2 regions of the Aeromonas enterica genome follow, and region 2 is predicted to be linked to the other one. Evidence: predicted binding sites of a transcription regulator. Region 2 holds the regulator's gene; the other holds the start of a gene.

Region 1 (15,517 bases), on a different contig from region 2:
GAGGCGGCATAAAAACGGGGCAGGCTGATGGGCCTGCCCCGTTTTTTTAATCCAGACGGCGGAAGGCCTGGTTGTCGACACTGCTGGAGGTCTCCTGATTGAGCAGATTGACCAGAAAGAGTAAGGCGTTGCTCGCCATGGACGCCAGATGAGGGTCAGTCCAGACGGCGGAAGGCCTGGTTGTCGAAACTGCTGGAGGTCTCCTGATTGAGCAGACTGACCAGCAGGATGGCGCGTTTCTCCCCATCCGGTTCCAGATAGATGGCCTCGAATCCGGCCAACGGGCCAGATTCGATCAACACCTTGTCACCCTGGGTCGGCAGGTTGGCGTAGCTGGCTCGCGCCTCGTCGCTGTCATCGCGGCTCATCAATTGATAGACCAGCTGACTGCTGATGGAGGTCCACTCCTTGCCGAAGTGAATGATGCGGCTGATGCCACGGGTCGACTTCAGAGTGACAGGGGTGACCTCTTCCAGATCCACATAGATAAACAGATAGTTGGGAAACATGGGTTCCCGCACCGGGACACGCTTGCCCCGCCGCAGTTTCTCGATTTCTACCATGGGGTAATAGGATTCAATCCCCTGGGCTTCAAGATGGGCGCGGGCGCGGGCCTCTTCCTTTGGCTTGCAGTAGGCCAGATACCATTTTTTCATGTTCTGTTACGTTCGTGTTGCCGTGCTCCCGGTTATGATAACCGCGGCAATAAAAAAGGCCACGCTTGGCGTGGCCTTTTTTGCAGAGTGAGTGATCACCAACCTTTGACGATGCCGCCTTTGAACAGTTCGTCAGCAGTTTTGTACACTTCGTCGCTCTGGAAGGCCTGGACGAACTGTTTGACCTTCTCGTCATCCTTGTTGTTGCCACGGGAGACGATCAGGTTGACGTAGGGGGAGTCCTTGTCTTCCACGAACAGGCCGTCACGGCTTGGCAGCAGATCGATCTGGGAGGCGTAGACGGTATTGATGATGGCCAGATCCACGTCTTCCAGGGAACGGGGCAGCTGGGCCGCTTCCAGTTCAACAATCTTCAGCTTCTTCGGGTTGCTGGCGATGTCGAGCACGGTTGCTTCCAGACCGGTACCCTCTTTCAGGGTCAGCAGACCCTGCTTTTGCAACAGGATCAGGGAGCGACCCAGGTTGGTCGGATCGTTCGGCACGGCAATCTGCGCGCCCTCTTTCAGATCGGCCAGAGCCTTGATTTTCTTGGAGTAGCCGGCGATGGGGTAGACGAAGGTGTTGCCGACCGGCACCAGATCGAAGCCGCGATCCTTGACCTGGCTATCCAGATACGGTTTGTGCTGGAAGGCGTTCAGATCGATGCTGCCATCATTCAGGGCCACGTTCGGGGTGGCGAAGTCGGAGAAGGTAACGACTTCGACGTTCAGACCGAACTTGTCCTTGGCGACCTTGGCCGCGGCTTCCACCAGCTGGGATTCCGCCCCGGCGATGGCGCCTACTTTCAGGGTCTTGTTCTCTTCTTTCTGGCCACAACCGGCCAGAACCAGGCCAGCCAGCAGGGCAGCCGCAACGGATTTAATGCCAAATTTCATAAAAACCTCCTGTCAGAAATCGACGATTAACGATGATCACATGTGTTGACCAGGCGCTCACCTGCGCTCTGGATGAGTTGAACCAATAAAACCAGAATGACGACGGTTGCCAGCATGACGGTGGGGTCAAAGCGCTGATAGCCGTAGCGAATACCCACATCACCCAGACCACCGCCTCCGATGGCACCGGCCATGGCGGAGTAGTTCACCAGCGTGACCAGGGTGATGGTGACGCTGTTGACGATGCCGGGCAGGGCCTCGGGCAGCAGCACCTTGGTAATGATTTGCAGGGGTTTGGCACCCATGGCCTTGGCCGCTTCCAGCAAGCCGTCCGGCACCTCCATCAGGGCCCCTTCCACCAGACGGGCGATGAAGGGCACGGCACCTATGGTCAGCGGCACTATGGCGGCTATGGTGCCTATGCTGGTACCGACGATAAGCCGGGTCAGCGGAATAATGGCAACCAGCAGAATGATGAAGGGCACCGAGCGGCCAATGTTGACCAGAATGCCGAGCAACTTGTTCAGGGCCGGGTTGGTCAGGATCTGGCCCGCCTTGGTCACGTGCAGTGCCACACCCAGCGGCAGGCCGAGCAGACAGCCAAACAGGGCGGAGGCAAACACCATCAGCAGGGTGTCGCCGAGCGCTGTGACCAGCAGATTAATCATTGCTTCGGACATAGCCCATCACCTCCAGCTGAATATGGTTGTCTATCAGGAACTGCTGGGTCGCCTCGCACTGGGCCTCATCCCCGAACAGCTCTGCCAGCAGGAAGCCGAACTTGACGCCCCCGGCATACTCGATATCGGCGCTCAAGATGCTGATGTCGATATTGAAGCGACGGCTCGCCTCGGAAATCAGTGGCGTATCGACCGTGCTGCCGGTAAAGCCGAGCTTTACCAGCGGATAACTGTTGGCTACCCGCTCTGCACTCATCCTGTCCTGATACTCCTGCGGCACCTCCAGATGGATGGTGGAGTGGATGAAGTCCCGTGCCAGCTGGGTCTTGGCGTTGCTGAAGAACCAGGCAACCTCGCCCTGTTCGATCAGGCTGCCGTCGCTGATGATGGCCACTTCGTCGCAGATCCCCTTCACCACGTCCATCTCGTGGGTGATGAGCAGGATGGTGAGCCCCAGCTTGACGTTGATCTCCTTGAGCAGGGTCAGGATCGAGCGGGTGGTCTGCGGATCCAGAGCCGAGGTGGCCTCGTCACACAGCAGTACCTTGGGGGCCGGTGCCAGCGCCCGGGCGATGGCGACACGCTGCTTCTGACCGCCTGACAGCTCGGACGGATAGGCATGGGCACGGGCTTCCAGCCCGACCAGGGCCAGCAATTCATCGACCCGTGCCTGGATTTGGGCCTTGCTCCAGCCTGCCAGTTCCAGCGGGAACGCGATATTGGCGAACACGGTACGGGAGGAGAGCAGGTTGAAGTGCTGAAAAATCATGCCGATCTGGCGGCGGGCCTGGGTCAGCTCGCGCTCCGGCAGGGCGACCAGGTCCTGACCATCGACGATGACCTGGCCTTCTGTCGGGCGCTCCAGCAGGTTGACACAGCGAATGAGGGTACTCTTGCCGGCCCCCGAGGCGCCGATCACCCCGAAAATCTTGCCTTGTGGCACATGCAGGCTCACGTCACGCAGCGCGTGCACGGCATCACTGCCTTTACCGTAGACTTTGTTGAGACCGTTCAACTTAATCATGGATTCTTCCGTGCTAACAGCCTTAAAGCACAGGGCGCTACAGGCGGGTGAATTGGGCAGAGGTTCCACTGGGTTGCTCTGTCATCATGGAGGATGATGCTAAGATGTCTGGATGGCTGTGTCAACGCGTGTTTATACTTCTAGACGTCTAAAAAAGTGATAAGGATTCCCGTTTGCCAACTAACGCGGACGGTGATCTGGCTCACATCAATATTGTATTTGGCAGTGTAGCCATATCGCCGAATATCAAATGGTAAATGTGTTCTTATCTACTTCTTTATTAGTCTCGATTCGGGTTTGCCCGGTCATGCTGCAATCGCTACCGGATCGGCACAAATCATTCCACTTTGTTCTGATCGTTGCTTTCTTGGCCTGCGTCTTGATGCAGCGCAACAAGGGCAGCGCTTGGGCTTGGATTGCAATTGCCTGTTTTTTATACTGAAATAGCATGATATGCAGGAGGGCGGAGCAATGCGATTTCAACAGATCAAGGACTTGCTGCTGTATCTGGAACAGGTTCATCACCAGCTCGGACTCTGCTACGGGCGACTGATGGCCGAGGTGGATGGCGAGCGCAGTCGGTTGCTGCTGGCCTATCTGCAAGAGCGGGAGGAGGCGGCCAGGGTCCATCTAAACGACTATCTGGGCCAGCTGGGGGACGGGATCAGGGAGACCTGGCTTGAGCGAGGGTTCAGCGAGGATCTGTTGCCTGACATCCAGCGGCTGTCACTGCCTGCCATGGCGCAGACCCAGGACATAGTGCAGCAAGTGTGCCGTCAGGAGGAGAAACTCATCGGTGAGCTCAGTCACCTGGCCCGCGAGTGTCCGACGGAAGAGACGGCCGCACTGCTGAGTGCGCTGTCATCGCTGGAGCAGACCCGCCTGACCCGGCTGGTGCACGGAGTACACAGGCTCGATGATATCTAGCACACGGGGCAATCAAAAGGCCCGGCAGATACCGGGCTTCTTTCATCATCTGCCAAGCGTCCGGCTCAGCGGGGGGCTTGCTCCAGGCTGAGCTCGGCGGCATGGAGGGCTGCGCCTATGATGCCGGCCTGATTGAGGTTGGCGGCCGCTATCAGGGGAGCCCGAGTCTCAATCTTGTCGATGAACTTGTCGAGCTTGGAGGAGCTGCCGCCCCCCAGAATGAAGAGATCGGGGGAGAACAGAAACTCCAGTCTGGCCAGGTACTTGTTGAAGCGTTTACCCCAGCGCCCCCAGGATAGATCCTCGCGCTTGCGCACCGCATCCGAACAGTAGTGCTCGGCAACCATGCCCTCCAGCATCAGGTGGCCCAGCTCGGTGTTGGGCAGCAGTTGGCCATTGACGAACACGGCTGTGCCGATGCCGGTGCCGACCGTGACCAGTATGATGACTCCCTTGCTGCGATCCTTGCCGGTACCGAAGCGCATCTCGGCCAGGCCAGCCGCATCGGCATCGTTGAGCACATGGCAGGGCAGGCCGGTCACATCGGCAAACAGGTGAGCGGCATCGGTTTCAATCCAGCTCTTGTCGATGTTGGCCGCACTCTTGGCGATGCCGTTGTGGATGGTGGCAGGAAAGCCGCAGCCCACCGGGCCCTTCCATTGGAAATGTTCCACCAGTGCCTTGAGGGTATGTGCAACGGCAGCCGGGGTGGCCGGTTGCGGCGTCACCAGACGATGGCGTTCGCCAATCAGCTCGCCCGTAGCAGTGTCGACCAGGCATCCCTTGATCCCCGAGCCACCGATATCCACTCCCAACATCTGCATCAGATTGTTCCTTTTATAGTGCCGACGGTTAACCGTCGGCAGAGCATGAAAAAATGGCTTGTATCCGGCAAGGGGCAGATCGCTTATGCGTGATCCGGCAGACCTTTTTCGATGCAACGGATCAACAAGCGGGTTTTTTTGCTGTCATCCTGCTGGCGCCGGGCCAGGGTCGCCAGCGCCCACGCTATGTGCTCGGCCACCATGGGCTCCGCCTCATCCTGCGCCAGCTGCAACGCGGTTATGACGTCCGGGGTGGCCGGGCCGTTGCCGAGCGCCACCGCCAGGTTGCGGCGCCAGCGCTGATAGCCGATACGCCGGATCGGGCTTCCCTCGGTATGTTTGAGGAACTCGGCTTCGCTCCAGCGCCACAGTGTCAGCAGGGGCGGGCGATGCAGGTTGGGGCGCGGGCTGAAGTCGGACTCGGGGCTCACATCCGCATAGCGATTCCAGGGGCAGATGAGCTGGCAGTCGTCACAACCATAGATGCGATTGCCCATCAGCGGTCTGAACTCTTCCGGGATGGGGCCGTCGTTCTCGATGGTGAGATAGGAGATACAGCGGCGCCCATCCACCACATAGGGCGCGATGATGGCGCCGGTCGGGCAGATATTGATGCAGGCCACGCACTTGCCGCACTGCTCTTTTTCCACAGGGGCATCCAGGGGTAGCGGCAGGCTGATCAGCAGCTCTCCCAGAAAGAAGAAGGAACCTGCCGACTCGTTGAGCAGCAGCGAGTGCTTGCCGATCCAGCCCAGTCCCGCCTTGGCGGCCAGCGGCCGCTCCAGAATGGGGGCCGAGTCGACGAAGGGGCGCCACTCTCCCGTGGCCTGACAGAGTTCCCGGCAGCGTTGTTCTATGCGATCGCCCAACTGTTTGAGGCGGTTGCGCAGCACCTTGTGGTAGTCGCGGCCGAGGGCGTAGCGGCTGATGTAGCCGAGGGTCGGGTCGCGCAGGGTGGCGGCGAAACCGGCTTCGAAGGGGAGGTAGTTCATCCGCACTGACAGCACCCGCAGGGTGCCCGGCAGCAGCTCGTGAGGCCTGGCCCGCATCATGCCGTGGCGGGCCATGTAGTCCATGCTGCCGTGATGGCCGGCATCCAGCCAGGCCTGCAACCTGGGCTCTTCGAGGCTGAGATCCGTGTCCGTGATGCCGACCTGGTCAAATCCTAGCTCGCTCGCCCATAGCTTGATATCGTGGGCCAACTGCTGAAAATCAGGCGTGCTCATGCCGCATCGGGTACCCGGAGTGTGTCAGCCAGAGCCAATGGATGAAAGTCAGGAGCCATCATGGTACAGGTCATCGGGGATGTTATCAGCGGGAAAGAGGTGCGCAGTTTACCACAATCCCTGTGGCGGACTGAACAGATCCGCGCGCTGGAGCAGCGCTGGGCCGAGCGCGAAGGGCAGGAGCTCTACGCCCTGATGGAGCGTGCCGGTGCGGCGCTGCGCATCTATGCCACCCACCATTGGCCGCAGAGTTGCAACTGGTGGATCTTCGTCGGCCCCGGCAACAACGGCGGGGACGGTTATGTGCTGGCGCGCCTCGCCAGGCAGATCGGTCTCGAGCCTTTGGTGATCGCTGCCAGGGAGCCTGCCGAGCTGAAAGGGGATGCCAGGCGGGCCGCGGATGAGTGGCTGGCGCTGGGGGGGAGTGTGCTGATGGCCGGCGCGAGCGAGCTGGATTCATTGCCGCCGCCGGATCTGGTGATAGATGCACTGCTCGGTACGGGTGTCCATACCCCTCTCTCGCCGCTTCTGACAAAGATCGTCGCAACAATCAATGGCTTGGGCGCCCCTGTGTTGGCGGTGGATCTCCCTTCCGGCCTCGATGCCGACACGGGTCGTGCCATGGGGGCCCTGGTCCGAGCCAGCCGCACCCTCACCTTCATCGGTATCAAGCAGGGCATGCTCACTGGCGAGGGGGTGGATGGTGTCGGCCGGCTCGATTGCGATCCCCTTGGCATCACGCCGGAGGCTGGTCTGCAAGCGGCTGCCGAACGGATCGATTACCCCGGCCTCAAACACCTGCTGACACCGCGCCAGCGCTCGGCCCACAAGGGTTCCCACGGCAAGGTGCTGTTGGTGGGGGGCAATGTGGGCATGCAGGGGGCCATAGTGCTGGCGGGTCTTGCCTGCCTGCGGGCAGGGGCCGGTCTGGTACGGGTATGTCAGCACCCGAGTCATGGTTCCGTCAGCCTTTATCAAGCCGAGTTGATGAATACGCAGGCAGATGCGGATGAGTGCTGGGCCTCGGTACGGCTGGTGGGGCCGGGACTCGGTCAGGACGAATGGGGTCGCCGCCATTTTGAGTCCTTGGTCATTGAGGGGGCACAGCTGGTATTGGACGCCGATGGATTGAATTGGCTGGCGCTATGTCCCCGTCATCAGGATAATTGGGTGCTGACGCCTCACCCGGGTGAGGCGGCCCGCCTGCTGGGCTGCTCCATTGCCGAGATTGCAGCAGATCGTTTTGCCGCCGTGCAGCGCTTGCAGCAAGCTTTTGGCGGCGTCGTGCTGCTCAAGGGGGCGGGCACGCTCATCTGCGACGGCCAGGGGATAGCGCTCTGCGACGAGGGCAATCCCGGCATGGCCAGTGGCGGCATGGGCGATCTGTTATCTGGTATAATCGCCGCCCTTTTGGCCCAGGGCTGGTCTGCCGTCGAGGCAACCCGGCTGGGCGCAGTGATCCACGGGGAAGCGGCCGATCTGGCCGCCGCAGACGGAGAGCGGGGCATGCTGGCATCAGACCTGCTGCCTTTTATCCGTCGACTGGTTAATCCCGACACCATAACAAGTTAAAGAAGAACATGGCAAAACAGTTGATGATGACACTGCCGGACGAGGCAGCAACAGTGGCACTGGGTGGCCGTCTGGCACACGCCTGCCAGCAGGCGACCACGGTGTTCTTGCACGGCTCCCTCGGGGCCGGAAAAACCACCCTGACCCGTGGCTGGGTGCAGGGGCTGGGCCATCAGGGCAAGGTCAAGAGCCCGACCTACACCCTGGTCGAGCCCTATGAACTGGCCGAGTGGCAGGTTTACCACTTCGATCTCTACCGCCTGGCCGATCCGGAAGAGCTGGAGTTCATGGGCATTCGGGACTACTTTGCCGCCAATACCCTCTGTCTGGTGGAGTGGCCCGAAAAGGGTGACGGCTGGCTGCCGGCTCCCGATCTGGACATTACCCTGACTTATGTGAACGAGCAGCGTGAGGCTCTGATAGAGGCTCGCACTGCGATTGGCGAAGCCATTCTGGAACGGTTGTCATCTACGTGCGCTTGATCCTTGTTATTGCCCTCTCTTTGATGGCCTTACCTTCCTGGGCGAATCAGCTCAAGAGTGTGCGGGTGTGGCCATCGCCGGATAACACCCGGGTGGTGCTCGACATGAGCAGCGCCCCCAATTACAACTACTTCACCCTGACCGGCCCGGATCGGCTGGTGATCGATCTCAAAGGGGCGAACAACGTCACCAATCTGGCCCGCATCGAGAACAAGAGCGAGCTGGTGCGCAAGATCCGCGAAAGCTCGCCGCTGGAGAAGGGCGGCCTGCGATTGGTGCTGGACTTGAGCTCCACCATCAAGCCAGTGGTGTTCCCGCTGGCGCCGGCTGGCCCCTATGGTCACCGGCTGGTGATCGACCTGCCTTATGAAGAAAAAGCCTCCGCCGCCGTGCAGGCTACGCCGGTGGGCGGCAAGGGCAGGGGGGTGGTGATCGCCATAGACCCGGGTCATGGTGGGGAAGATCCGGGCTCCATAGGCCCGCGCCGTACTTATGAGAAGCGAGTCACTCTGGCGGTTTCCCAGAAGCTGGCGGCACTCATCGACAGGGAACCCGGCATGCGCGCCGTGCTGACCCGTCGTGGCGACTACTTCGTCGACCTGAACAAGCGCTCCGAAATAGCCCGCAAGGCCAAGGCGGATCTGCTGGTGTCGGTGCATGCGGACAGCTTCCACAACTCCACCCCACGCGGTGCCTCTGTCTGGGTGCTGTCGACCAACCGCGCCAACCGCGAGATGGGCAGCTGGCTGGAGAAGCAGGAGAAACAGGGCGAATTGCTGGGCGGCGTCGGCAAGGTATTGGCCGAGTCCGATCCCAATCCCTATCTGGCGCAGACCTTCCTCGATCTTTCCATGGACAAGTCCCGCGCCGAGGGATACGACGTCAGTCGCCAGATCCTGCGCTCCATGGGCAAGGTGGCCAGGTTGCACAAGAAGGCGCCGGAGCATGCCAGTCTGGCAGTGCTCAAGGCACCGGACATCCCCTCGGTACTGGTGGAAACAGGCTTCATCTCCAACCACGCCGAAGAGAAACTGCTGGCTACCTCCAGCTATCAGGATCAGCTGGCTCGCGCCATCTTCGAAGGCATCCGCAACTACTACCGTGCCCACCCGACCAAGGGGGCCATGTTGACCGGCAAGGGGCAGGCCAGCAAACCCGCCGCGGTCAGCAGACCCGTGGCGGTGAGCAAGCCTGCCGTCGTGAGCAAACCGGCGCAGGTGCAGTCGCAGCCCGTGGTGACCAACCGGATGCCGGCCACGGAGCCAAACCGCAGCAGCGATGGCGGCGCCCCGGTCAGCAGCGTCAGCAGCTCGTCCGGCGCCGGTGTGATCAAGCCCTATGTGGTGGCCGCCAAGGAGCCGAGCGTGCCTGTCTCCAGCGTGCCGAGCAGCGACAAAGCCAGGATGATCCGCCACGTGGTCACCCGCGGTCAGAGCCTCTCTCGCCTCGCCGAGAAGTTCGGGGTGAGCCAGGCGCGACTGGTGGAGATCAACAAACTCAAATCACGGGATATCCAGATAGGGCAGGTGCTCTATATCCCCCAACAATAGAGACCGTGGGCAGCCATGCCGCTCCCTGTTTTACCGCCTTTCCTGGCTGGCCAGATTGCCGCAGGAAAAGGGGGGGGCGGTCTTGCTCAGTGGTGACTATGTCTGGATCCCGCAAGACTAAAGGTCAGGAGCAAGCCATGCCGATCCGTATTTTACCGCCCATTCTGGCCAACCAGATTGCCGCAGGCGAGGTGGTGGAGCGGCCCTCTTCGGTCGTCAAGGAGCTGGTGGAAAACAGCCTGGACGCGGGGGCCGACCGGGTCGAGATCGACATCGACAAGGGCGGCGCCAAGCTGATCCGCATCCGTGACAACGGCTGCGGCGTCGCCAAAGACGAGCTGGTGCTGGCGTTGTCGCGCCATGCCACCTCCAAGGTGGCGACCCTGGATGATCTGGAAGGGATCTGCAGCCTGGGGTTTCGCGGCGAGGCGCTCGCCTCCATCAGCTCTGTCTCCCGCCTCACCTTCACCTCCCGCACCCTGGAACAGTCCGAAGCCTGGCAAGCCCAGGCGGAAGGGCGCGAGATGCAGGTCACCGTCAAGCCGGCAGCTCATCCGGTGGGCACCACGGTGGAGGTGGTGGATCTCTTCTTCAATACCCCCGCGCGACGCAAGTTCATGCGCAGCGAAAAGACCGAGTTTGCCCATATCGACGAGCTGGTGCGCCGCATCGCGCTCTCCCGTTTCGATGTCACCCTGATCCTGCGCCACAACGGCAAGGTGATGCGCCAGTACAAGGCCGCCAATACGGTGCCCGAGCAGGAGCGCCGCCTGGCCGCAGTCTGTGGCACCCCCTTCATGCACCATGCGCTGGCGGTGGAAAGCGAGCACAGCGACGTACGGCTGTGGGGCTGGCTGGCGACCCCGGAGGGGGCCAGACCGCAGAACGATCTGCAATACACCTACGTCAACGGCCGCATGATGCGCGACAAGCTCATCAATCACGCCATCCGCCAGGCCTATGACGAGCTGCTGCCCGCCGACCGCTTCGCCGCCTATGTGCTCTATATCGAGCTGGATCCCCATCAGGTTGATGTGAATGTCCATCCGGCCAAGCACGAAGTGCGCTTCCATCAGGCACGCCTCATCCACGATTTCATCTTCCAGGCGCTGTTCACCGCCCTGCACCGGGAGGCGGCCGCCAGAGCCGAACAGGGCGAGCCGCTGGCCGAGACCCTGGTCGAACTGCCGGCCAGCGGACAGCTTGAATACCCGGACCAGGCGCCCCGTCCCGAGTGGTACGGTGCCGAGCACAACTATCGGGCACTGGCTTCGATGGGTGAAGTGCGAGAAGGGGGAGCGGCTCGCGCCGGCAACTATCAGCCGCCCGAGCCCCCCAGCCGGGATGCGATGCGTGGCATGGGCACGCTGCTCACTACTTTGCCCGGTGCGGGGCCCGCATCTGTCGTACCCGCGACCTCGGCGGTGGCGACCAACGCAGTCGTTCAGGCCGCGCCCGGCGTCTGGCGGGCGCTCACCCTGGTGGAGCAGGCCTATCTGCTGCTGGCGCGAGACTGTCAGCTGGGACTGCTCTCTCTGGTGCGGGCCGAGCGCCTGCTGCTGCGCAACTGGCTGCTGGAGGCCTGGGGGCAGGGATTGGCGGCGCAACCGCTGCTGCTGCCGGTCTCCTTCAAGTTGCCCAAGAACTTGATAGCGCTGGTTGAAGAGCAGGAACGTTTGCTCAAACGCATGGGGCTGGAGTTGAAAAACGGGGGGCGCGACACCATGATCCTGACTCGGGTGCCAGCCTTGCTGCGCCAGACCGATCTGGTGCGGTTATTACCCGAATTGTTGCAAATTATCGAGAGCGGATCTGACAGTGATGCGAGCCAGCTGGCTGAAGTATTATGCCAATGGCTGGTAGAGCAGGGGATAAGCCGCGAAAAAGTATATGATTTTTCAACTGCCAGTCGTTTGCTGGCGGAACTTGTGACCGATTTCAGTGACCAACTGGCAGACACGCGCATGGTGCGCCCCGTGTCGTTGACGAGCGTGCTGGCCGAGTTTGCCGATGGCAACTGAGGGGCGGGATGACCGCTTCTTCGACCAATAGCTAAGTTTTTGCAGGTGCGCCCGCTCCGGTGGCGACCATGCAAGGGGAGTTTTTCACGTGGCTGACTTGCCGACTGCAATTTTTCTGATGGGGCCGACGGCCTCCGGCAAGACGGATCTCGCCATCGAACTGTGCCAGGCGCTGCCCTGCGACATCATCAGCGTGGATTCTGCGCTCATCTATCGCGGCATGGATATCGGCACCGCCAAGCCGAGTGCCGACGAGCTGGCCCTGGCACCCCATAAGCTGATTGACATACTCGATCCTGCCTTGAGCTATTCGGCGGCGGATTTTTGCCGTGATGCCCTGCGGGAGATGGACGACATAGTCGCTCGTGGCCGCATTCCGCTGCTGGTGGGGGGCACAATGCTTTATTTCAAGGCGCTGCTGGAGGGACTTTCGCCGCTGCCATCCGCCGACCCCGTCATTCGTGCCGGGATTGAGGAAGAGGCGGCTCGCCTCGGCTGGCAGGCGTTGCACGAGGATCTGGTGCGCATAGACCCAGTCGCCGGTGCGCGCATTCACCCCAACGATCCGCAGCGTCTGAGTCGGGCACTCGAGGTCTATCGCATCAGTGGCAAGACGCTCACCGAGCTGACCCAGGTACAGGGGGAAGGATTACCCTATCGCGTGCATCAATTTGCCATCGCCCCGAGCGATCGCGCCCTGTTGCACCAGCGCATCGAACAGCGCTTTGACAAGATGTTGCAAAGCGGGTTCGAACAAGAGGTCAGGGCGCTCTACGAGCGGGGCGATCTCACCCCCGACCTGCCCGCTATTCGCTGCGTTGGCTACCGCCAAATGTGGGACTACCTGGCAGGGGAAGTGGAGTATGATGAGATGCGCTATCGCGGAATTGTTGCCACCCGCCAGTTGGCCAAGCGTCAAATGACCTGGTTGCGCGGTTGGCCCGAAGTCACTTGGTTGGAATCTGGTGAGTCTGGCAATCTGGCAAGGGTCATGGCCCGTGCCGGAGTGGCTTGACACTCCTGTATAATCAGGTTGTTATATTGATATCCGGTGTTTAAAAACAACAAACTATAAGGAAAAGAAGATGGCTAAGGGGCAATCTCTCCAAGACCCGTTTTTGAATGCGCTGCGCCGTGAGCGGATTCCTGTTTCTATCTATTTGGTGAACGGCATCAAACTGCAGGGTCAGATCGAATCGTTTGACCAGTTTGTCATTTTGCTGAAGAACACCGTGAGCCAGATGGTCTACAAGCACGCCATTTCCACCGTGGTGCCGGCTCGTGCCGTCAACCATCACCAGCACGTTCCTGGCGCAGCTGGCGAAGAACAGGGTGAAGCCGAGGCGTGATATCCCGAGGCGAGACGACTCGCCAGCCCAGATTCATCATGATTCCTGTCGAGGAGCAAGCGCTTGTTTGACCGTTATGAAGCCGGCGAACAGGCCGTTCTGGTACATGTCAACTTCAGCGATGAGGGTGAGCGAGAGGATCTGGAAGAGCTCAAAATGTTGGTGAGCTCGGCTGGGGTCTATGCGTTGGGGGTGGTCACCACCAACCGCAGTGCACCCAGCGCCAAATTTTTTGTCGGCAGCGGCAAGGCTGAAGAGATCGCGTCCCAGGTGCAGATGCTGGGCGCAGACGTGGTGATCTTCAACCATGCCCTGACCCCTGCCCAGGAGCGCAACCTGGAACGCCTGTTCCAGTGTCGGGTTGTGGACAGAACCGGCCTTATCCTCGATATCTTTGCCCAGCGCGCCCGTACTCACGAAGGCAAGTTGCAGGTCGAACTGGCCCAGTTACGCCATCTTTCTACTCGCTTGGTGCGAGGCTGGACCCACCTTGAACGTCAGAAGGGCGGGATCGGGCTGCGCGGCCCGGGTGAAACTCAGCTGGAAACCGACCGCCGCCTGTTGCGTGAACGCATCAAGGCGATTTTGCGCAGGCTCGACAAAGTGGCCAAACAGCGGGAACAGGGTCGTCGCGCCCGTAACCGCAATGAGATACCGACCGTTTCATTGGTGGGTTACACCAACGCCGGAAAGTCTACTTTGTTCAACCAACTTACAGCTGCCAGCGTGTATGCTGCCGACCAATTGTTCGCAACACTGGATCCCACCCTGCGTAAATTGGTGATTCGGGATGTGGGTGATGTGATCCTGGCGGATACAGTTGGATTTATTCGACACTTGCCCCATGATCTGGTCGCGGCCTTCAAGGCGACGCTGCAAGAGACCCGTGAAGCGGACTTGCTGCTGCACCTGGTGGATTGTGCCGATGAGCAGATGCAGGAAAATATCGATTCGGTGCAGCAGGTATTGGCCGAGATTGAGGCCGACGACCGACCCCAGCTAATGATCTGCAACAAGATCGACAAGCTGGCCGATCGTCCGGCGGGTCTGGAGCGGGATGATGAGGGACGCCCGGTGCGGCTCTGGTTGTCTGCCCAGACAGGTGAAGGCTGTGAATACCTGTTTGCGGCTCTGACCGAGTTGCTGGCCGGCTCCATGGTGCATCACACCCTGCAGTTGCCCCCTTCGGCCGCCAGATTGCGCAGTGCGCTCTATCGTCTGAAAGGCATTGAGCAGGAAGGTTTCAGCGAGGAGGGGGATTTTGTGTTGCAAGTTCGCCTGCAACTGGCCGACTGGAACCGCCTCGTGAAACAGGAAGGCGAGAATTTACAACGCTTTATCAGGCATTGATTCGTCGATGAAGATGAATGCTTATTAGACTTCATCAACGATTGATGACCAGATAGAGTTGATATCCATCCGCTTGTATTAATGGAGATGCTGATGGCTTGGAATGAGCCTGGAAACAACGGCAAAGACCGTGACCCTTGGGGGAACAACGGCAAGAATCAGGGACCCCCTGATCTGGACGAGATGTTGCGCAAGGTAAGCCGCCGTTTTGGTGGTTTGCTGGGTGGTGGCAAGTCAGGTGGCGAGATGGGCCGTTTTGGTCTCTCTATCGCGCTGGTCGTGGCCGTGGTGGTATGGGTCGTCAGCGGCTTCTATACCATTCGCGAAGCCGAGCGGGGCGTGGTGCTGCGTTTTGGGGAGTATTCCCATAACGTGGATCCGGGTCTGCGCTGGAAACCGACTTTCATCGACCGGGTTATCCCGGTGGACGTCGAATCTGTACGTTCCCTGCCGGCCTCCGGCTTCATGTTGACCCAGGACGAGAACGTGGTGCGGGTTGAGATGGACGTGCAGTATCGCGTGGTCGATCCCGAGCAGTACCTGTTCAGCGTCACCAATGCTGATGAGAGCCTGAGTCAGGCCACCGACAGTGCCCTGCGTTATGTTGTAGGCCACACCAAGATGGATGATGTCCTGACCACGGGTCGGGAAAAGGTTCGTCAGGAAACCTGGCAGGTGATCGATGGCATCATCGAACCCTATCAGATGGGTTTGCAAATCGTTGACGTCAACTTCCTGCCGGCACGTCCGCCGGAAGAGGTGAAAGACGCCTTCGATGACGCCATCTCCGCTCAGGAAGATGAACAGCGCTTCATTCGTGAAGCGGAAGCCTATGCCCGTGAAGTGGAGCCAAAGGCCCGTGGTCAAGTCAAGCGTCTGGAACAGGAAGCCGAAGGTTACAAGTCCCAGATCGTACTGAAGGCCAAGGGTGAAGTGGCTCGCTTCAATGAGTTGCTGCCC
Region 2 (15,517 bases):
GGCGAGTGGGATACCGCCGCCGCCCAGTGCATCGTCGAGGCGGCTGGCGGTCGCATCCTCAGCCTGGCGCTGCAGCCGCTCAGTTACAACGAAACCGAGTCGCTGGAGAACCCGGACTTCATCGTAATGGGGGATCCGGATCTCGCCTGGGGCAAGATCCTGGCCCATCAGGCTGGCTGATGCTCTGCCGCCAGACGACACAAACAGGCGGCCTCAGGGCCGCCTGTTTGCTTGGTGTGATCCGCTGGTTTTATCGCAGATGAGCAGGGATATCCGCTGGCAAAGTACGATAATGACAGTGGATGATCACAATCCTTCCTGAGTAATTGGCATGAATTTCATGTAATGCTGAAAACGATCCGCTGGGCAAAATAAAAAAATGAGTATGAATAAGAATTTGGTTTTATATTTCATTGAAGCTTAGTTTTGTAGTTTTACTCAATTATGTGATCCCGATTGGATTCCCAATCTCACTGGTTGAAGCCCATTATGGTAGTGATATGTTTCAGTCCCGCTTTTTGAGAATTAAATCCTGATAAACCACAATAAGCTCAGATTAAAATACTGACAAAGTGTGGATTAGTAATGAGTTTATCTGTAGACGTCGTAAAGGATTTGTCCGGTTCCCAGCCCGCCGTTGCCAGCACCAGCCGCTGGCGGCGTCATGACACCCACTGGGCGATCAGCCTGTTTGGTACCGCCGTCGGCGCCGGCATCCTGTTTCTGCCCATCAACCTGGGTCTGGGCGGGATCTGGCCCCTGGTCATAGTGGCCGTGCTGGCCGGTCCCATGACTTTTCTGGCTCACCGCGGGTTGGCGCGCTTCGTGCTCTCCTCCTCCCGCCCTCACGCCGATTTCACCGAGGTAGCCGAGGAGCACTTCGGCAAGATGGCCGGCCGCCTCATCTCGGCGCTCTACTTCCTCTCCATCTTCCCGATCCTGCTCATCTACGGGGTGGGGCTGACCAACACGGTGGAGAGCTTCATGGTCAACCAGCTCGGCATGGCCACCCCGAACCGGGTGATGCTCTCCGGCCTGCTGGTGTTCGCCATGATCGCCGTGATGATGGCGGGGGAGAAGGCGATGTTGCGGGCGTTTGCCTTCATGGTCTATCCGCTGGCGGCCATTCTGGCGGCGCTTTCCTGCTATCTCATTCCCCAGTGGCAGTGGCCGGAAGTGACCGCGTTTGAAGGGGTTAGCTTCCTCAATACCGTCTGGCTGGCGCTGCCGGTCACTGTATTCGCTTTCAGCCACGCCGCCGCCATCTCTGGCTTTGCCAACGTGCAGCGGCGGGAATATGGCGAGCAGGCGGAGGCCAAGAGCGGCCTGATCCTGCGCAATACCACCATCATGCTGGTGGGCTTCGTGCTGTTCTTCGTCTTCTCCTGCGTGCTGAGCCTCTCCCCGGCCCAGCTGGCCGAGGCCAAGGCGCAGAACGTTTCCGTGCTCTCCTATCTTGCCAACATCACCGACAACCCGGTGATCGTGACGCTGGGGCCGCTTATTGCCTTCATCGCCATCAGCTCCTCCTTCCTCGGCCACTTCCTCGGTGCCCGCGAAAGCCTCAAAAGCCTGATTGCCAAGCCCACCGGCCTGTCGCTGGCCAAGGCGGACCGGCTCGGCATCGCCCTGATGTTCTTCGCTATCTGGGGCGCCGCCATCATCAACCCGGGCATTCTGGGGCTGATGGAGACCCTCTCTGGCCCGGTCATCGCCATGATCCTCTTCATCATGCCGGTGGTGGCCATCTACAAGGTGGAGGCGCTGGCCCGCTTCCGCCAGGGCTGGACCAACGGCTTCATCCTGCTGACCGGGTCGCTGGCGGTCTCGGCGTTGATCTTCAGCCTGTTGAAGTAACAGCGAGCTGTGGCAAAAAATGAGAGAGGCGACCCCGGGGTCGCCTCTCTCATTTCATGGGGCCAACGGCATCAGCCCAGCTTGGCGCCGTTCTCCACCGCCTGCTCCGGGATGGCCATCACTACGGCGCCGTCGGCCCGATAGAAACCGGTCAGCAGAAACTCCGACTGGATTGGGCCTATCTGTTTGGGGGGAAAGTTGACCACGGCGACTATCTGGCGTCCCACCAGATCCTCCGGGCGATAGAGATCCGTTATCTGGGCGCTGCTCTTGCGCACCCCGAGCTCGGGGCCGAAATCCGCCCACACCTTGTAGGCGGGCCGGCGCGCCTCGGGGAAGGGCTCGACCCGCACCAGGGTGCCCACTCTCAGTTCCACCATCTCGAAATCCTGCCAGCTAATGGTCTGCATCTTGGCTCCTCCTTTCACACACCTTGCATTGGCCTCAGCATGCCTCGAAACGGTGCTGACTGTCTTCGGTGACTGGCCGCCCTGTTACGGCGAAAGGCCGTTTTGCTGGCGCCAGAGGGAGGGGGGCAGCCCGCTCTCGATCAGGAAGCGCTCGCTGAAGGCTCCCTGATTCTGGTAGCCGCAGCGACTGGCGATCTCGCCTATGGGTAGCTGGGTGTGGGCAAGCAGGGTGCGTGCCAGCGTCATGCGCCGCCCCCGAATGTAGTGGGAGACGCTCATCCCCAGCTGCTGACGAAAGGCGTGCTTGAACTGGCTCTGACCGAGGCAGGCGATGGCGGCGAGCCGTTCATTGGTGAGGGGCTCGGCGAGGTGGGCCTCGATGTGGCGCTGCACCTTGAGGATACGGGCAGCAAGACGCGGGGGAACAGAGGAGTGCACTCCTTGCCCTTGTGCCAGCAGGGAGAGCCACACCTGCTCCATACCCGCCACCTGGCGACCCGCTACCACCATGTGGTGCAGGAAGGCGAGGTAGTGGCGCTGTGGCTCGTCCAGCTCGATAAAGGGGCGAGCCGCCAGATCGCCGGGGAGCCAGTCACTCTCCTGCACCAGAAACGAGAGGGCGGGATCGGCGGCGTAGTCGTGCCGCTCGCCGGGGGCTATCACGCAGGCAAAACCGGGGGCGAGGCGGCGCCCCTGACCCTGCACCTCGATCTCGATGGGGCCGTCCAGGGGGATCACCAGCTGGGCGAAGTCGTGGCTGTGGCTGCGGATGTCGCTCTGGTAGCGACGCAGGCTGAAGGGGGAGGCGGCGGATTGCAATGACGCGGCCCGGGGCCGCGTCATCTTCAAAAAGGGTTTGCTGTTTGGCATCTGCAGCAGGATTACTCGGCGTCGAAATCTTCGATCTCTTTGCCCAGCGCTTCCATGATGGCGCGCGCCTCGGCGGGGACGCTGTCTGGATGATCCTTGCGCAGATCGTCGTCGCAGGGCAGCGGCTGGCCGGTGAACGCGTGCAGGAAGGCTTCACAGAGCAGCTCACTGTTGGTCGCATGACGCAGGTTGTTCACCTGGCGACGGGTGCGCTCATCGGTCAACACCTTCAACACCTTGAGCGGGATCGAGACGGTAATCTTCTTGACCTGTTCGCTCTTCTTACCGTGTTCCGCGTAGGGGCTGACGTAGTCGCCGTTCCACTCTGTACCCATGATCCACCTGTTCTCGTTTGGCCGTGAGCGCGGATTTTAACCCTTGTGGAAATTAATGGCAATCCAACAGCAAAGCCATTTAGACGTCTGGAAGTGTTGACGGCTTTTTTGTGCTGGCGTAAGGTAGTTCACCATAGGCCAGCAATGGCAAGATAGCCGTGGCAGAAGCAGAGCGGCCATCGCCCAGAGACAGTTCAAGGAGAGAGTGACATGACCCACAAGGCCACCCAGGCGGTACGCACCGGGATTGAGACAGACACACAGCACGGTGCCGTGGTGCCGCCCATCTACCTCTCCAGCAACTACACCTTTGCCGACTTTGGCGAGCCCCGTCAATACGATTATGCCCGTTCCGGCAACCCGACCCGCACCAATCTGGCGGACGCGCTGGCGGCGCTGGAAGGGGGGGCCGGTGCCGTGGTGACCGGCACCGGCATGGGGGCCATCCATCTGGTGACGACGGCCCTGCTCAAGACGGGGGATCTGCTGATCGCCCCCCACGACTGTTACGGCGGCACCTGGCGCCTGTTCGAGTATCTGGCAGCCAAGGGCCACTACCGGGTGCAGTTCGTCGATCAAGGGGATGACTCCGCGCTGGCCGAAGCGCTGGCACAGAAGCCGGCGCTGGTATGGGTGGAGACCCCCTCCAACCCCCTGTTGCGGGTGGTGGACATTGCCGCCATCGCCGCCTCCTCCCATGAAGTGGGGGCTCAGGTGGTGGTGGACAACACCTTCCTCTCGCCGCTGTTGCAACAGCCGCTGGCGCTCGGTGCCGACCTGGTGGTGCACTCCACCACCAAGTACATCAACGGTCACTCCGACGTGGTGGGCGGCGTGGCCATTGCCAAGGAGCAGGCGCTGGCCGAGTCGCTGGTGTGGTGGGCCAACTGCCTGGGGCTCACCTCCGGGGCGTTCGACTCTTACCTCACCCTGCGCGGCTTGCGCACCCTGGCCCCCAGATTGCGCGCCCATCAGGAGAACACGGATCGCATCCTCACCTTCCTGCAGCAACAGCCGCTGGTCAAAAAAATCTATCACCCCAGCCTGCCGACCCATCCGGGCCACGATATTGCGCGCCGTCAACAGTCCGGCTTCGGCGCCATGCTAAGTTTTGAACTCGATTGCAGCGAGGCCGGATTGCGCACCTTCCTCGCGGCCCTCACCCTCTTCTCGGTGGCCGAGTCCCTCGGCGGGGTGGAGAGTCTGGTGGCCCATCCGGCCAGCATGACCCACAGGGCCATGACACCGGCGGCGCAGCAGGCGGCGGGCATCAGCGCCCAGTTGTTGCGGCTGTCGGTCGGCATTGAACACGGTGAAGACCTGGTGGCCGATCTGGCTCAGGCTTTTGAACAGGCGCAGCAGGCAGAGCAGGTAGCGAAGTAATGGAACAGCAGCAACAAGGAGAGATCGCGGTGGCAACAGAAGCAGGATTGAAGCGGCGCCATGTGCACAAGTTTGGTGGCAGCAGTCTGGCGGATCCGGTCTGCTATCGCCGGGTCGCGGCTATCGTCGAGCAGCAGGTTGGCGGAGATGAACTGATCGTGGTTTCTGCCGCCGGCAAGACCACCAACCGGTTGATCCAGCTGGTGGAGCTGGCCGAGGCGGGGGACGAGGCCGCCGGTGAAGCCATCACCGCCCTGCACGCCTATCAGCAGAGCCTGATCGACGGCCTGCTGGAGGGGGATCTGCAGCTCGACTTGAGCCAGCAACTGGCCGACGACATGCAACTGATCGCCAAGACCCTGGAGGGGCAGTTTGACCGCTTCGCCCGCAACGGCCTGCTCGCCTTTGGCGAGGTGTGGTCGGCGCGCCTCTTGGCGGCCCTGCTCACCAGCCGCGGCGACAAGGCCATCTGGCTCGATGCCCGCAGCTTCCTGCGCGCCGAGGACGGCGCCCTGGTCAAGGTGGATACTGCGCTTTCCAGCGAACTGCTCAAGGCGCGGCTGGCCGAACATGCCGGTCGCATAGTGGTGACAGGTTTCATCGCCGCCGACATGGAAGGGCGCTCCCTGCTGCTCGGTCGCAACGGCTCCGACTACAGCGCCAGCCTGCTGGCCCTGCTGGCGGACGGCGAATCCACCACCATCTGGAGCGACGTGGCCGGGGTCTACAGCGCCGACCCGCGTCGGGTCAAGGAGGCGCGCCTGCTGGAGCGTCTGAGCCTGGCCGAAGCGAACGAGCTGGCCCGCCTCGGCTCCTCGGTGCTCCATTCGCGCACCCTGCAGCCGGTGGCCGACAGCCGCCAGCGCCTTACCCTGCGCTGCAGCTACAACCCGGATGAGGGCTGCACCCATATTCTGCGCCGGGCGCCGCGCTCCGGTGGCGCCCGCATCGTCTCCTCGGTGGACCAGATTGCCCTGATCGAGCTGAAAGTGCTGCCGCAGACCCATTATGAGCAAACGGTGGCGGCCATCGAAGCCCATCTGGCCCGCCACCGCCTCAACCCGCTCACCCTGCAGCGCCAGCCGGATCGGCGGGTGCTGCGTCTGGCCTACACCCTGGAAGTGGCGGAAGGGGCGTTCGAGCTGCTGCGCGACTTCCAGCTGCAGGGCAGCTTCACCGGCCTGATCCAGAAAGAGGGGTTCAGTCTGGTGGCTTTGGTGGGTGCAGGGGTGACCGACAACGCCGAGCAGTGTCACCGCTTCTATCAGTTGCTGGCGGATCAGCCGCTGGAGTTCGTGCAGGTGGCCAGAGATGGCCTGAGTCTGGTGGCCGTCGTGCGCCAGGTGGTGCTGGAGCCCCTACTTATCGCTCTGCACAGCGCCCTGTTCAGCCGCCCGACCCGGGTCGGCCTGGTGGTGTTCGGCAAGGGCAACATAGGCGGCCACTGGCTGAGCCTCTATGGCCGCGAGAAGGCGCGGCTCGAACATGAACTCAATCTGGCGCTGACTCTCTACGGGGTGTTCAGCTCGGAAGGGGGCCTGCTGGACGAAGAGGGACTGGATCCCCTCAAGGTGCAGGACAAGTTCAACCCCAAACCGCTGATCTGGCCCGAGCTGCTGGCCCAGCTTGAGCAGCACAGTTTCGATACCCTGATTGCGCTGGACATGACCGCCAGCGAGACGGTGAGCCGCTACTACCCGGACTTCGCCCAGCTCGGCATCCACATCATAGCGGCCAACAAGTTTGCCGGTGCCGCCGACAGCGAGTTCTACCAGCGCATCAAGCAGAGCTGCCGCGATCATCAGGTGCAGTGGCGTTACAACGCTACCGTGGGCGCCGGGCTGCCGATCCAGTCCAGCATCCAGATGCTGCGCCAGAGCGGCGACCGCATTCAGGGGGTCTCCGGCATTTTCTCCGGCACCCTCTCCTGGCTGTTCCAGCAGTATGACGGCAGCCGCCCCTTCTCCGAACTGGTGGACGAGGCGTGGCAGCACGGCCTGACCGAGCCGGATCCTCGCGAGGATCTCTCCGGCCAGGATGTGCGTCGCAAGCTGCTGATCCTGGCGCGAGAGGCAGGCTTTGAACTCGACTCTGCCGACATCGAGCTGGAGAACCTGGTGCCCGTGCCCCTGCGCAAGGTGAGTACGGATCAGTTCATGGACAGGCTGAAAGAGTTGGACGGCCCGATCCAGAGCGCCTTCGAGGGAGCCAAGCGCCTCGGCAAGGTGCTGCGTTACGTCGCCCGCTTCGAGCACGATGGCAAGGCGCGGGTCGGGCTGGAGGCACTGGAGCCCCACCACCCGTTCGCCAACCTGCTGCCGTGCGACAATATCTTCGCCATCGAAAGCGACAGCTACCGCACCAACCCGCTGGTCATCCAGGGGCCGGGCGCAGGCCGCGAGGTAACGGCGGCGGCGATCCAGTACGATCTCTGGCAGATCTGTGCCTCTCTCTAAGACACATGGTGGGGAGTGTGATCCACCTATCTAACCGAATAAAAAGGCACCATAGTGGCGCCTTTTTTCTTATATATACCGTAATAATGCGTTATCCATATCTTAATCTGCTGACATAAGGACGGATCTTTTCCATGGACGGTAATGCAAATACAGATGTAAATAAGGAGAAGAAAGAGCAAGTGATATTGCTCTATGGGAGATGTCTGCTCAATCTTCAGCAGTTTGAGCTTTTGCTTAAGCGGGTGCTTCCGTCGCTGAAGATGGAAGGCAATATAGATACGCTGGAAGATAATCGAAAGGTGGATGCACAGGCGCTTAGCCGAAAAATGCTGGGGCAGCTGATTGGCGAATTTGTAAGTCGTATGGGTGAAAGCAAAAATGAACCTGAGCTGGATGCTAAAATTGATAAGCCTTATATCCACTTTAAGTTTGAATTAGGTAATATTGAAGAGCATTGTTTACGTTTACAGAATCTGCTTGAGATGCGTAATGAATTGGTGCACCATTTTCTTGAAACGTTTCCGCTTAATTCAGACGAGAATTGTGAGAGTGCATTAATTCACTTGGCTCATATATCCATGAAGATTGAAGAAAACCGCCTAGCGTTTAGAGCCATGTTGAAAGCATTTGAGGCGTGGCGTAATTATCTATATCAGCTTTTGAGCTCCGATGCTGACATGTCCCTATTGTTTGGTGAAGAGCTATCGGAGTCATCTGATAGGTAGTCGAAGATAATATTGAAGGAATGTGCACACGCGCTGTTATCTCAATCTTCTCGTCATTGACGGCTCTTTGCCATCCGTTCCAAAAAAAGGGCGCCAATCTGGCGCCCTTTTTCTATGTGTGTTGCAGTCTGTCAGACATTCTCCCTTCGCTATCAGGAACTCAACATCCAGCCTGCTGCAAACCCCAGAAACAGGACACCGCTGGCACCGTTGTAAAAACGGCGAATACGCGTGTCCAGCAAGTAACGGCTCGCCTTGTGCCCCACTACTGCATATCCCCAGTAAACGCAGAGGTGGATGAGGGTGGTGGTCAGTGCCATCAGACCCCACTGAGGCATGAGCGCACGTTCAGCGTCGACAAACTGGGGTAATAGCGCTACCACAAACATCAGGGCCTTGGGGTTAGAAAGCGTGACCAGAAATGCTTGGCGAAACAGTTTCCAAACCTGCGTTGGCCCGGCGTGCTCTGCTGGTCCCTTGGTGACCGTGTCGACAGGAGTGATCAGTAACCGTATGCCGAGATAGCCCAAGTAGGCACCTCCCGCATATTTCATTACCAACACAATGGGCGTCGCAGTTTGCATGGCGGCAGACAGACTCAGGGCACTAACAGCCATCAGCCCCTGAAAAGCCACCACATTGCCCAAGACACCGATAACGGCAGCACGAACGCCATGAGTCAGGCCATTGTGGATCGCCAGCCAGACGGATGGTCCAGGTGATAGCAGCAGGGTGGTGATAACAGCCAGGAAGGCCAGAAAGCTCGTTAGCGTCATGACCTATGCCTCCATATCGTTGGGCCTGACAGCGGATCGCTGCAGCTTGCAGCAGGACCATATTCTCGTATCACGTGACAGACTCGAATGCGGTACTCATGAAATAGCTCATTTTTCCCCCGAGCCTGGGCCACCTTATGGTCATGGTGCGTACGCCATGCTTGAATGGCTGCTTCACTCTCCCAGTACGACAAGGAGAGATAGGTTTGCGGGGCATTCAAATTCTGGAAGCGCTCGACGCTGATAAAGCCCTCGACCTTTTCCAGCTCTTCTTTCAAGACGGCAGCGGCATCAAGATAAGCCTCAACCCCTTGCGGAAAGGGGGTGACCTCGAAGATAACGGCATACATCAGAAGGACCTCCCATGGTGGCGATCTGTTGCAGGGATCAGGCGCAAAAAGGATCGGGACTCTTGCAGAATAAAGCGCCCCTCTTGGGCAAACGCAAAGTTGGCTCTCCCGAGCTCGGATTCCCGCAGTCGTTGGCGATAGTGCTCGTAGTCAGCCAAGGATTCGAAGGCGATCAAGCCGAATGCCCGATAGTTGGTGCCTTCGTGAGGAGCAAAATAGCCGATGAGGTCACCACCGCCTGCGGGGATAATGTCTGCCCACTGGTTGGCGTATTGCTCAAAGAGATCTGCTTTGAGGGGGTCAATCTGGTACTCAATAAAACAGGTAATTGTCATCCTGGCGTCTCAACAGAGGTGAACAGGTTGCCAACTTAGCCTGGTCATCAGGGTCATGCTTCGAGGGTGGCCGAACTATCAAAGGAATATGGTATGGAACCCGATATTGCCTATGTGGCGAGCCTGATAGGTGACAAAGCCCGTTCGCGCATGCTGACGGCACTCATGGGTGGCAAGGCGCTGACAGCCACTGAACTGGCGCTGGAAGGGGAGATCACGGCCCAGACTGCCAGCAGTCACCTCGGCAAGCTGGTAGAGGGAGGCTTGCTGAGCATGCGCAAGCAGGGCCGTCACAGGTACTTTCAACTGAGCGACCCTGCGGTGGCTGAAGTTATCGAGCGAATGCTGACGCTGTCCGTGACCAGCTCCCCCGCCAAGGTCAGGACGGGTCCCAGGGATCCGCATCTGCGTCAAGCCCGAGTCTGCTATGACCACCTGGCCGGCGAGCTGGGTGTGCGGCTGTTTGATGCTCTGCAGCAGCAGGAATTTCTGGAGATACAAGGGGATGACGCCAGGCTGACCCAGCTTGGCGAGACATTCTTCACGGGGCTGGGGATTGATCTCTGCTTGCTACGCCAGGGTAGACGCCCAATGTGCAAGGCTTGTCTCGATTGGAGCGAGCGCCGCAGTCATCTCGCAGGCACACTGGGGCAGTGGATTCTGGACGATGCCCTGGCCCAGCGCTGGTTCAGGCACCGTCCGGATTCCCGCGTGATCGAGGTTAACGAGGTGGGTGCCAGGCTGTTTGCAAAACGCTATGGAATTACCTAGTTCCCCATAGTGCCATGTGCACGACAAATAACGAAAAGGGCGCCAATCTGGCGCCCTTTGTCTATTTGTATTGCTGCCAGCCATCAACCCGTATTGCGCATACCTGCGGCGATACCGGCGATGGTGACCATCAGTGCCTGATCCAGCTCGGGGTGCAGGATCTCGGCATGGTTGCGCGAGCGGCCCAGCAACTCGACCTGCAGCACGTTGAGGGGATCCGTGTAGGGGTTGCGCAGCTTGATGGACTCCTTGATCCAGGGCTGGTCGTCGAGCAGATCGCCCTGCGGGCGCAGCTCCAGCACCACCTGGATGGAGTCGGCAAGCTCCTGGCGCAGCTGTTTGCCCAGACCCCACAGCTCTTTCGGTACCAGACGGGTGTCGTAGTACTCGGCGAGCCAGACGTCGGCTTTGAGGAACACCATCTCCAGCATCTCGAGGCGGGTGCGGAAGAAGGGCCACTGGCGGCTCATCTCTTCCAGCACGCTCTTCTGGCCGTCGGCGATGGCCTGTTGCAGCCCCTTGTGGGCACCGAGCCAGGCCGGCAGCATCAGCCGGTTCTGGGTCCAGGCGAAGATCCAGGGGATGGCGCGCAGGCTCTCGACGCCGCCGTTGGGCTTGCGCTTGGAGGGGCGTGAGCCGAGCGGCAGTTTGCCGAGCTCCATCTCGGGGGTGGCGGCGCGGAAGTAGGGCACGAAGTCCGGGTGGCCGCGCACGATACTGCGGTAGTGATCACAAGAGACGGTGGCCAACTGCTCCATCACGGCGCGCCAGCACTCCTTGGGCTTGGGTGGTGGCAGCAGGTTCCCTTCCAGCACGGCGCTGGTGTAGAGATTCAGGCTGTGGATGGCCACTTTTGGCAGGCCGAACTTGAAGCGGATCATCTCGCCCTGTTCGGTCACCCGCAGGCCGCCGCGCAGGGATCCCGGCGGTTGTGACAGGATCGCCTGATGGGCGGGGGCGCCGCCACGACCGACGGTGCCACCACGGCCATGGAACAGGGTCAGGCGCAGATTGTTGGCCTCGGCCAGTGCCACCAGGGATTCCATGGCGGCGTACTGGGCCCAGCCGGCGGCCATCATGCCCGCATCCTTGGCGGAATCCGAGTAGCCTATCATCACGTACTGACGACCCTGGATGTAACCGCGATACCAGTCCACCGACAGCAGGCGCTCCATCACGGCGGTGCCCGCCATCAGGTCTTCCTGGGTCTCGAACAGGGGAGCGACCGGCATGCGGAACTTGCAACCGGCTTCCTTCAGCAGCAGCTGCACCGCCAGCACGTCGGACGGTGCGCCGGCCATGGAGATGATGTAGATGCCGAACGCATCGGGATCGTGACCGGCGATCACCCGACAGGTGTCTATGGTCTCGCGGGTCTCGTCGCTCGGTTCCCAGTCGGTCGGGATCAGCGGGCGGCGGGAGTTCAGCTCGTTGAGCAGGAAAGCCTGCTTGTCGTCCTCGCTCCACTCGGCGTAGTCGCCCATGCCGAGGTAACGGGTCAGCTCGGAGAAGACCTGACCGTGGCGCTCGCCATCCTGGCGGATGTCCAGCTTGACCAGATGGATGCCGAAACAGGCCAGCTTGCGCAGCACGTCCAGCAGCATACCGTCGGCTATGTTGCCCATGCCGCAGGCGTGCAGCGAGTGGTAGCAGAGCTCCAGCGGCTCGCGCAGCTGGGCGGTGGTCTTGACCAGATCCCGGCTCTCGCTCGCCTGACCCTGCACCTTGGCGGTGAGAAATTCCTGGGTCTCGCGCAGCTGTTCACGCAGCTCGCGCACCAGGGCGCGGTAAGGCTCGGGGTGATCGCCCACCCGCTCGCGCACGGCGTCTGTGCAGTCGGACATGGAGAGCTCGGAGGTGAGCTCCTTGATGTCCTTGTAGAACAGGTTGACCGCCATCCAGCGGCCCAGCTCCAGCACCTCGGCGGTCACCTTGGCGGTGACGAAGGGGTTGCCGTCACGGTCACCGCCCATCCATGAGGTGAACTTGACCGGCGCGGCATCCAGCGGCAGCCGCACACCCAGATGGTGTTGCAGCCGCTCGTCCAGATTGCGCATGAATTCGGGAATGGCCGGCCACAGGCTGTTTTCCACCACGGCGAAACCCCACTTGGCTTCGTCCACCGGGGTCGGACGTTGCTCGCGGATCTCGTTGGTGTGCCAGGCCTGATTGACCAGCTGCTCGATGCGATTGAGGATCTTGTCCCGCTCGCGGGGCAGCAGATCGGAGAGTTCCAGCGCTTCCAGGCAGTCGTTGAGCTGCACGTGCTTGTGGATCAGGGTGCGACGGGTCACCTCGGTCGGGTGAGCGGTCAGCACCAGGTCGATATCCAGCTCGCGTACGGCCTGGATGATGGCTTCCTGTGACAGGTTGGAGGCCTTGAGCTTGGCGAACATCTGCTCCAGCGGATCCGGGGTGCAGACCTGCTCTTCACAGCGGCGGGAGATGGTGTGGAACTGTTCGGCCACGTTGGCCAGGTTGAGGAATTGGCTGAAAGCGCGGGCCACCGGCAGCAGCTCGTCATCGCTCAGGGTGCGCAGGGTATCGAGCAGACGTTCCCGGTCTGCCTCATTGCCTTTGCGGGAGGATTTGGCCAACTGGCGAATGGTTTCGATCTTGTCGAGAAAGGCCTGTCCCTGATGATCCTTGATGGACTTGCCCAGCAGTTGACCCAGCATGCCTACGTTGGCGCGTAGCGCGGCGTACTTTTCGTTCATTCCACATCCTTATCTGGTTGGTGTCTCTCTCCATCCGAGGTGAGAGACAGCCTCACTTATTGTTGTGTGATTACAACATATGCTCCGTCATCTTAGGGTGACAATCTACCCAGATTGTCTGCGCAAGGTCAAATAACAGGCCGATTCAGAACATGTATTTCCCTCACCTGTCCCGAGGCGGCATGTTATGTAACTTACTTACATTCCCGTCAATTCAGAGGCAAAACCGGCGTATCAGGTGTTGCAATACGCTGGTGGTCGGTTTGACGAACGACAGATCGAGATATTCGTCCGGCTGATGGGCCTGGGTGATATGGCCCGGGCCCAGCACGATTGTCTGGCATCCCAGCTGCTGGATAAAGGGTGCCTCGGTGCAATAGTTCACGGATTCGGCCGCCCGGCCGCTCGCCTTCTCGGCCTCTCGCACCAGCACAGAGTCGTCCGCGCAGGCATAGGCGGGGATGGGTTCGTGCAGGTGCTGCAGATGCAGGCAGCCCGGCTGGTGGACTTCGATGGGGGTGAGTGCCTCCTTCAGCATGCCCATCAGCTCGTCCGGCCCCACCTGCGGGGTGGGGCGCATGTCGATGTGCAGCTCGCAGCAGCCGCAGATGCGGTTCGGGCTGTCGCCACCCTGGATGTAGCCAAGGTTCAGGGTCGGTTGCGGCACGGCAAAGCGGTGGTCGGCGTAGCGATCTTTCAGATCCTGCTGCAAGCGGAGCACCCGCCCCATGGCCTGGTGCATTATCTCCAGCGCGTTGACGCCGTTGGCGGGATCCGAGCTGTGACCGCTCCGGCCCGTGATGCGGATGGCTTCTGACATGTGCCCCTTGTGGGCCACCACGGGCACCAGCCCGGTGGGCTCGCCAATCACCGCGTAGTCGGGTTTCAGCTCGGCCGCCGCGGCGATGGCGCGGGCCCCCGCCATTGTGGTCTCCTCATCGGCGGTGGCCAGGATGCGCAGCGGCTTGCTGAGGGTGGTCAGATCTATCTCTTTGAGCGCCTCCACTATGAAGGCGAAGAAGCCCTTCATGTCGATGGTGCCGAGGCCGTACAGGCGGTTGCCCTCTTCGGTGACCTTGAAGGGATCCTTGCTCCAGGCGCCCTCGTCGAACGGGACAGTATCGGTATGGCCCGCCAGCAGCAGGCCGCCCTCGCCCTGACCGATCGTCGCCACCAGATTGAACTTGCCCGGCAGGTCCGGCAGCGCCGTCACTTCGCACTGAAAACCGAGCTGGCCGAACCAGTCGGCCAGCAGCCGGATCACCGCCTCGTTGCTCTGATCCCAGCGGGGATCCGTGCTGCTGATGGAGGGAATCGCAATAATATTCTTATAAAGTGCAAAAAAATCCAGATTGGCCATCAGCTCCTCCTTGCGTCCCCGGAATGTTTCTGTTAGAAAATACAAATGCAAAGTGAGTGCATGAATATTCTGTGAGTTTGCCTGAATATCTGGCTCATCGACAAGGCTTCTAGTTGTAAGGGAAAGTTAATGTTCTGTCACCTGATCTATAACCGACGACACACACCCGCCTGAATTGCCCCTCCGCACGCGTTGCGACAAAGGGGGCGGTTCCTCACCCCTTGCACCCTCTGCAGCACCATGCTGTGAATTTCGAACCCTGACTTGGAATACTCAATAATGCTTAACACCGTTATCGTCGGTGCCAGTGGCTACGCGGGAGCCGAACTGGCCGCACTGGTCCAGAACCATCCACAACTCAAGCTGTTCGGCCTCTATGTGTCGGCCGGCAGCCAGGATGCGCACAAGCGTTTCTCTTCCCTGCATCCCCAGTGGGTCGGCGCGCTGGATCAGCCGCTGCTGCCGCTGGACGAGGATGGCATGACCCGGATCCTGACCCAGGTCGATCTGGTGCTGCTGGCCACCGCCCACGAGGTAAGTGCCGAGCTTGCGCCCAAGTTTCTGGCCAAGGGTCTGCCGGTGTTCGATCTCTCCGGTGCCTTCAGGGTCAAGGATCAAGGCTTCTACGACAACTTCTACGGCTTCACCCACGACAGCGAGCAGTGGCTGGATCAGGCCGCCTACGGCCTGGCGGAATGGAACAGCGATGCCATTGCCGCCGCCCAGCTGATTGCGGTGCCGGGTTGCTACCCGACCGCCTCCCTGTGCGCCCTCAAGCCGCTGCAGCAGGCTGGCCTCATCGCCAAGGGGTGGCAGCCCATCATCAACGCCGTCTCCGGGGTCTCCGGCGCCGGTCGCAAGGCTGCCATCAACACCAGCTTCTGCGAAGTGAGCCTCAACCCCTACGGCACCTTCAATCACAGGCATCAGCCGGAGATCAGCCACCACCTGGGCTGCGAGGTGCTGTTCCAGCCCCACCTCGGCAACTATGTGCGCGGCATTCTGGCCACCATCTATGTGCAACTGGCGGACGGCGTGACGCCGACTCAGGTGGATCAGGCTTTCCTCAAGGCTTACGAAGGCAAGCCGCTGGTGCGCCTCACCGGCCAGATGCCCTCCATCCGTGGCGTGGCGGGCACCCCTTACTGCGACATTGCCTGGCAACAGCA

Evidence for each region. Region 2 encodes MetJ, which represses methionine synthesis genes. Its sites were predicted from a motif close to AGANNTCTAGANNTCT; they were not measured.
Region 1: metN (methionine ABC transporter ATP-binding protein MetN) is a predicted target of MetJ. The motif match lies at 3,391-3,406, and genes of this name have one in related genera.

The regions. Positions count from the first base shown of each region.
Region 1 is NZ_JBSTYL010000001.1:27,101-42,617, forward strand. It holds gene rfaH (transcription/translation regulatory transformer protein RfaH) at 156-656, opposite strand; gene metQ (methionine ABC transporter substrate-binding lipoprotein MetQ) at 752-1,552, opposite strand; gene ACW5XD_RS00120 (methionine ABC transporter permease) at 1,579-2,232, opposite strand; gene metN (methionine ABC transporter ATP-binding protein MetN) at 2,213-3,256, opposite strand; gene ACW5XD_RS00130 (hypothetical protein) at 3,728-4,183, shown strand; gene ppgK (polyphosphate--glucose phosphotransferase) at 4,249-5,007, opposite strand; gene queG (tRNA epoxyqueuosine(34) reductase QueG) at 5,091-6,233, opposite strand; gene ACW5XD_RS00145 (NAD(P)H-hydrate dehydratase) at 6,294-7,805, shown strand; gene tsaE (tRNA (adenosine(37)-N6)-threonylcarbamoyltransferase complex ATPase subunit type 1 TsaE) at 7,814-8,287, shown strand; gene ACW5XD_RS00155 (N-acetylmuramoyl-L-alanine amidase) at 8,278-9,837, shown strand; gene mutL (DNA mismatch repair endonuclease MutL) at 9,975-11,858, shown strand; gene miaA (tRNA (adenosine(37)-N6)-dimethylallyltransferase MiaA) at 11,956-12,873, shown strand; gene hfq (RNA chaperone Hfq) at 12,944-13,207, shown strand; gene hflX (ribosome rescue GTPase HflX) at 13,271-14,557, shown strand; gene hflK (FtsH protease activity modulator HflK) at 14,651-15,517, shown strand, end outside.
Region 2 is NZ_JBSTYL010000003.1:179,451-194,967, reverse strand. It holds gene cysQ (3'(2'),5'-bisphosphate nucleotidase CysQ) at 1-180, shown strand, start outside; gene ACW5XD_RS04975 (aromatic amino acid transport family protein) at 586-1,857, shown strand; gene ACW5XD_RS04970 (tRNA-binding protein) at 1,929-2,267, opposite strand; gene ACW5XD_RS04965 (helix-turn-helix domain-containing protein) at 2,352-3,110, opposite strand; gene metJ (met regulon transcriptional regulator MetJ) at 3,149-3,472, opposite strand; gene metB (cystathionine gamma-synthase) at 3,683-4,855, shown strand; gene ACW5XD_RS04950 (bifunctional aspartate kinase/homoserine dehydrogenase II) at 4,855-7,311, shown strand; gene ACW5XD_RS04945 (hypothetical protein) at 7,446-8,039, shown strand; gene ACW5XD_RS04940 (LysE family translocator) at 8,192-8,815, opposite strand; gene ACW5XD_RS04935 (antibiotic biosynthesis monooxygenase family protein) at 8,812-9,165, opposite strand; gene ACW5XD_RS04930 (NIPSNAP family protein) at 9,165-9,500, opposite strand; gene ACW5XD_RS04925 (ArsR/SmtB family transcription factor) at 9,594-10,271, shown strand; gene ppc (phosphoenolpyruvate carboxylase) at 10,355-12,988, opposite strand; gene argE (acetylornithine deacetylase) at 13,203-14,348, opposite strand; gene argC (N-acetyl-gamma-glutamyl-phosphate reductase) at 14,628-15,517, shown strand, end outside.